DNA from 2 places in the Hyphomicrobium sp. ghe19 genome. Region 2 is predicted to be linked to the other one. Evidence: predicted binding sites of a transcription regulator. Region 2 holds the regulator's gene; the other holds the start of a gene.
The links. The regulator HrcA, encoded in region 2, represses chaperone genes, less so after heat shock. The targets are predictions, from matches to a motif close to GTTAGCACTCNCNNNNNGNGAGTGCTAAC.

Region 1 (3,412 bases), 3.6 Mb from region 2:
TTCGGACGGGCGTTGCGGTAGTCGATGTAATAGCTGTGCTCCCAGACGTCGACGCCAAGGATGGGCTTGGAGCCGTACATCAGCGGGTTTTCGCCGTTCGGGGTTTTCACGACCTCGAGCTTGCCGTCCTTGATTGCGAGCCAAGCCCAGCCGGAGCCGAACTGGCCCTTGCCGGCTTCGATGAAGTCGGTGCGCACCTTGTCGAAGCCGCCGTAAGCGTCGACGAGTGTTTGAATCTTGCCCGGCAGTTTCTTGCCGCCGCCGCCCTTCTTCATCCACTGCCAGAACTGCAGGTGGTTATAGTGCTGGCCGACGTTGTTGATGAGCCCGACCGCCTTATCGGCGTAGGCATTCTTTACGATGTCTTCGAGCGACTGGCCCTCGTATTTGGAGCCAGCGAGGAGCTTGTTGCCGTTTTCGACGTACGCCAGGTGATGCTTGTCGTGGTGGTATTCCAGCGTCTCGGCCGACATGAACGGCGCGAGGGCATCATAGGCGTAGGGAAGATCGGGGAGTTTCAGCGTCATAGGACGAGCACTCATTGCAGTTGGGGGTGGATCGAAAGTCGCGGGAAAGTAGCTTTTGGAATCCGCTTGCACAAGACATGGGCTGAACCTTCCGGTCGTGGCTGCGGTTCCAGCTTCGGTGACGCATCGCAACTAACGGCCAATTCCTAATAACCGATGTTCTAATAAGCGATGCCGGGTAAGCGATGTGGCGACCGGGCGGCGAGGGAGACGCGCCGAGGCCGTTCTTTTTGGATTTGCGGATCGTTCATTCGATTGAGGGGCGCCTTGCGAGAAAGAAGCTCTGCGAATTTACCGGCGCCCGCGCCAATCTCCTTACCAAAATGGCTCCCTTCCAAAATGGCGGACAAACCGCACGGCCGCCGCCTTCGCGATCCGGTCCGTATGCCGTCCATTAAAAGGACGGGTCAAATGGCCGGTCTATTTCACCTAAAAGTAGAACTCAGAGTTTTTTACGCCAATCTGCAAAGGCGGCGTCGGCTCTTATTCCGGTAGGCCGGCTGGCTTATGCCGATTGTGACGCGCAGAAAGGCGGGGAAAGGCATATCGGAGATTGCGGTACGCCAGCTCCGGATCTATTTTTCAACCCGGACGTTTACTCGTGTATTTGGTTGGTCAAATACGACTTTTGTCCAAAACGGCAGTGGCCGCTTTCATTTGTTTATATCAAGCGCGGCGCATCGGAGATATATATTCGCGGCCTTTAGGCAGCCGTCACCTATTAGCCCTCGCGTCAATAAGTGTTTGCCGAAAATTCACGACTATTGATGAGTGTGCGTTGACAAGGTGACACATCGCAGAGATTTCTGCTGCGACGGCTTGCCAATGTGGCTACACCCGGCACAGGATTTAGTAGAGGTTTCGTTTGTCATGCGAAAGGTACACAAGATGGCGGCGTTCAATGTCGACAAGCTCTCGCTCAAAGAACTTGTCGATCTTGAATCCAAAGTGCAAAAGGCCATCGCCCTTGCACGGGATCGCGAACGCTCCGAATTGAAAAGAAAAGTGGCCGATATGGCCGAGACGCATGGATTTTCGGTTGCGGAATTGTTTGGCGGCGTGCGGGGCCGCGGAGCCGGAAAGAACAAGTCCGTCGGGGTTGCAAAGTATGCAAATCCCGAAAACAAATTCGACACCTGGACTGGCCGCGGCCGCAAGCCGAACTGGTTAGTGGAGCGTCTGAGAAAGGGCGCAAAACTCGCAGATTTTTCGATTTAATCAATCCGACTATTAGTCGGTTAAATCGCGGAAATACTGACAATAGGCGGGGATATCCGGAGCGGATATCCTCGCCTAATCTGCATGCAGTTTAAATTTATCATCATTCCTTGGCGCCGCGCGTTTATGTTGCCGGCCGCCGTTTCATGAATCCGACACGCCGGATAAGCCAGTTAATGTGCGTGCAACTCTGGTAACGCTCCGGGCAAAAGCCAACGCGTCTCTCGCCGAATTAGCCGATGTCTTAGCACTCGACTATTGACAGTGCTAGCAGGGGGCCGCATATAGCTCCCGTGCTCGGGCTTCGTAAGGATCTGTCGCGCTTCAGCCGGACAAACCGTTCCCGCCGGACCATCAGGTCCTCCAAGTTGCGAGCCTTGGAATTGTTCATCAAATCATGAGGTTATTCCCATGACGTTCCGTCCGCTCCACGATCGTGTTGTCGTGAAACGTATCGAGGAAGAGTCAAAAACCGCTGGCGGGATCATCATCCCTGATACCGCCAAGGAAAAGCCCCAGCAGGGCGAAGTTGTTGCCGTTGGTCCGGGTGCTCGCGACGAAGCGGGCAAGGTCAATCCTCTCGACGTCAAGGTCGGCGACCGCGTTCTGTTCGGCAAGTGGTCGGGCAGCGAAGTCAAGATCGACGGCGAAGACCTGCTGATCATGAAAGAGAGCGACATTCTCGGCGTGCTCTCGGCTCCCGCTAAGACGAAGGCCGCTGCTTAATTTCACGTCCCCCCAATTCATCAAAGCTTAGGAGTTGCTCGACATGGCAGCTAAAGACGTCAAGTTTTCCCAGGATGCTCGCGAGCGTATGCTTCGCGGCGTCGACATCCTTGCCAACGCCGTCAAGGTAACGCTCGGTCCCAAGGGCCGTAACGTCGTTATCGAGAAGTCGTTCGGCGCGCCCCGCATCACCAAGGACGGTGTGACGGTTGCGAAGGAGATCGAGCTCGAAGATCGCTTCGAGAACATGGGCGCGCAGATGCTCAAAGAGGTCGCCTCCAAGACGGCCGATCTCGCCGGCGACGGCACGACGACTGCAACGGTTCTCGCTCAGGCAATCGTTCGCGAAGGCGCGAAGTCGGTTGCTGCCGGCGCCAACCCGATGGATCTGAAGCGCGGCGTCGATCTCGCAGTTCAGGCGATTGTTGAAGATCTCAAGACGAACTCGAAGAAGGTCACGAAGGACCAGATCGCCCAGGTCGGCACGATCTCGGCGAACGGCGACGAAGTCGTCGGCAAGAAGATCGCGGAAGCGATGGACAAGGTCGGTTCGGAAGGCGTGATCACGGTCGAGGAATCCAAGACCCTCGATTTCGAACTCGATGTCGTCGAAGGCATGCAGTTCGATCGCGGCTATCTCTCGCCGTACTTCATCACCAACGCCGACAAGATGATCGCGGAACTCGAGAACCCCTACATTCTCATCCACGAGAAGAAGCTTTCGGGTCTGCAGGCGATGCTTCCGGTTCTCGAAGCCGTCGTCCAGTCGGGCAAGCCTCTTCTGATCATCGCTGAAGATGTCGAAGGCGAAGCGCTCGCAACGCTCGTCGTTAACAAGCTGCGCGGTGGCCTCAAGGTTGCTGCCGTCAAGGCTCCGGGCTTCGGCGATCGCCGCAAAGCCATGCTCGAGGACATCGCTGTCCTGACGGGCGGCACGGTGA
Region 2 (3,412 bases):
GCACCGGTCCCCAGGATTTCAATTGCGTAACCGACGGTTATATAGGGGCCTGTTTTGGGGGTGCAACGCTTCTTCCACCCGCTACAGATCACTTTCTAGCCTTTTCAATTACACGATTGCGGTCGGCACGGGTCTGGTAAAAAGCATCTATTTTCAGGGCTTTCGGCGGCTCAAGGCCACCTCGCCGACGTGAGCCCCCCTTTTATGGAAGGCTCATATTTTAAAATCCCTAAGGTCTGTCCCCAGACACTCTGTCGCCAAACCTTAGGGCGGTGAGCCGTCAAGCGCAGACTCAAGCATCGGACTCAGGCATCCGAGGGGGGGTGTCCTGCGGCGCCTCCTGTGGCCCATCGCCAGGCTTTCCGGCTTTCGGGCCGCCTTGGGAAACAACGACCATGGCAGGGCGCAAGCAACGGTCATCAAGAAGATAACCGACCTGATAGACTTGCAGCACGGTACCGGCCGGGACGCTGGTGTCTTCCTGTTGCATCACGGCTTGATGGTGATGCGGGTTGAACGGCTGACCCGCCGGGTCGATGACGCGGACGCCGTGCCGCTCAAGAGCGCTCTTATAGTCGCGCTCTGCCAGAACGACGCCATCGAGCAGCGCTTTCAACGCCGGGTCAGTTTCGACCGCATCCATAGGCACCGCGGCTATGGCGCGCTGGAAATTGTCGCCCACGGACAAAATGTCTTTCGCGAACTTGGCGATTGCGTACTTGGCCGTCTCTTCCTTTTCGCGTTCGAGACGTCGCCGGACGTTTTCGGTTTCGGCAACCGCGCGAAGGTATTGATCCTGCTTACCAGTCAGCTCGTCGAGCCTCTTGTCGAGATCGCTCTGGAGGGCACCGATCATGGCCTTGAGCTGCTCAACGCCGACGCCGTCCGGCGTGGAGGTCGCTGCAGCCTCGGAGGGCGATTGAACGGTGTCGTCAACCGGCTTCTTTTCGTCGCTCATTTTTCTCTTCGCTGAAAATGCCAATGGTGAATTTCGAAGGGTGCCGGGATATCGGCCGCGGAACGGGAAAAATCAAGGCGGTTCAAAATGCACGCGTCCAGCGGATGCATGTGGCAAGCCAAAATCTCAACCGATGAGGCGGCTTACAAGCTTCGCCGTATAATCCACCATCGGGATGATCCGGGCGTAGTTGAGACGCGTCGGCCCGATGACACCCAGCACGCCAACCACGTGACGCGTCTGGTCCCGGAACGGCGCTACGATCAATGATGAGCCCGAAAGAGAGAACAACTTGTTTTCCGAGCCGATAAAAATGCGCACGCCTTCGGCGGTTTCCGAAGCACCCAGCAGCTCGACAATATCTTGCTTCGACTCGAAAGCATCGAAGAGCTGACGGATGCGATCGAGATCTTCAGCTGCGGTCACGTCTTTCAGGAGATTGCTTTGGCCCCGAACGATGAGGCTCTTGCGGTCGTCGGAAACGCCAGACCACTCGGCAAGTCCGGCCTTGATGACCTTCTGAGTCAGCTGGTCGAGTTCGGCTTTGGCCACATTCAAAGACTTTTCGATCTCGGCCTTGGCTTCCGCCAGCGTCATGCCGCGAAGGTGAGTGTTCAGATAATTGGACGCTTCCTGGAGCGCCGAGGGCGGCAAGCCTTCCGGCAAATTGATGATGCGGTTTTCGACGTTCTGATCCTCGTCCACGAGGATCACCAAGCCGCGCAGCGGTTCCAGCGGAACGAACTCGATGTGGCGCAGGCGTGCGACCTGCTTTTCGGCGAGCACGACGCCCGCGCAGTGGGATAGACCTGAGATCATCTCGCCGGCTTCGGTCAAAAGCTGGTCGACGGACTTGTCGCGCCGGTAGGCGATCTGGGTTTCGATCTGGCGGCGCTCTTCCATCGAGACGTCGCCGACTTCGAGCAAGCCGTCGACGAAGAGCCTCAGCCCGAGCTGGGTCGGCAGGCGCCCGGCCGAGGTGTGGGGCGAAATGATGAGGCCGAGCTGCTCCAGATCCGACATGACGTTGCGGATCGACGCCGGCGACAGGGCGATCGGCAGAGCGCGAGACAAGTTACGCGAACCGACCGGCTCGCCCGTGGCGAGGTAACTTTCGACAATCCTTCGAAGAATAGTCCGGGACCGCTCGTCCAGCCTCTGGAGCTGGGTTTTGCCGTCGAGCAGCGTCGCACTCACCATATGTTCCTCTAATCTCACGGTCTGAATCTATGAACCGCGGGGCCCGGCGTCAAATGCCGCGCGCGTCATGAGGTAAAGTTAGCCTTGTTTCCGGTTGATGGACCCCAGGGCCTTGATTAGGGTCGCGGCCGCAACGTTAACATTTCAGGGAAATCATGCGACCTTCTAAACGCAAGCCGGACGAGCTGCGCCGCGTTTCAATTGAACGCGCCGTTTCTAAACACGCCGAGGGCTCCTGCCTGATCAAGTTCGGCGATACGCATGTCCTGTGCACCGCAAGCTTGGAAGAGCGCCTGCCGCAGTGGCTCAAGGGTCAGGGCCGCGGTTGGGTTACCGCCGAATATTCGATGTTGCCGCGCGCCACGCATGAGCGCACGCGCCGCGAAGTTTCGAGCGGTCATCCGTCGGGGCGTACGCAGGAAATTCAGCGGCTTGTCGGCCGGGCGCTCAGGGCGGTCGTCGATCTGACGAAGCTCGGTGAACGCCAGATCACGGTCGATTGCGACGTCATCCAGGCCGATGGCGGCACGCGCACGGCTTCGATCACCGGCGCCTGGGTTGCTCTGCATGATTGCATCCAATGGATGAAAATGCGCGACATGGTGAAGGAAAACGTCTTGCGCGACCACGTGGCGGCGGTTTCCTGCGGACTTTACAAAGGCGAACCGGTTCTCGACCTCGATTATGCCGAGGACAGCAACGCGGACGCGGATGCGAATTTCGTCATGACCGGGACAGGCGGAATCGTCGAAATTCAGGGAACGGCAGAGACGACGCCCTTCAGCGAGGAGCGCTTTACCGACCTTATGCAACTCGCGAAGAAGGGTATCGGGGAGCTGGTCCAACTCCAGAAGCTGACGGTCGCTTAAGCCTTGCAAGGGTAGGGGCCATGTTTGGAGAGTTCACCCTCGTCGTCGCCGCGCTCTTTACGGGCGCGGCTATCTACATCAATTGGGCGGAACAGCCAGCGCGGCTCGAACTCGACAACCGGGCGATGCTTGCCGAATGGAAGCCGAGCTATGCGCGAGGGTTCCAGATGCAGGCATCTCTCGCCGCGATCGGGTTCATCCTCGGTACGCTCGAGGCCATCGTGACGGGGCGGTGGATCTGGTTCGCCGGCGCGCTGCTGCTCGTCGCCAATTGGCCGTTTACGCTTTTTGTGATCATGCCCGTTAATAAGAAGCTTGAAGCAACGGCCCTCGAGAGCGCAGACGAAAGCACACGCGCGCTCGTCGAGAGGTGGGGGACGCTGCA

Region 1: a site for HrcA is predicted at 1,989-2,017, ahead of groES (co-chaperone GroES). Genes of this name have one in related genera too.

The regions. Positions count from the first base shown of each region.
Region 1 is NZ_LR743509.1:783,747-787,158, forward strand. It holds gene AACL53_RS03635 (superoxide dismutase) at 1-527, opposite strand, end outside; gene AACL53_RS03640 (H-NS histone family protein) at 1,398-1,745, shown strand; gene groES (co-chaperone GroES) at 2,157-2,471, shown strand; gene groL (chaperonin GroEL) at 2,515-3,412, shown strand, end outside.
Region 2 is NZ_LR743509.1:4,352,477-4,355,888, forward strand. It holds gene grpE (nucleotide exchange factor GrpE) at 293-958, opposite strand; gene hrcA (heat-inducible transcriptional repressor HrcA) at 1,085-2,158, opposite strand; gene rph (ribonuclease PH) at 2,314-3,027, shown strand; gene AACL53_RS20695 (DUF1772 domain-containing protein) at 3,048-3,412, shown strand, end outside.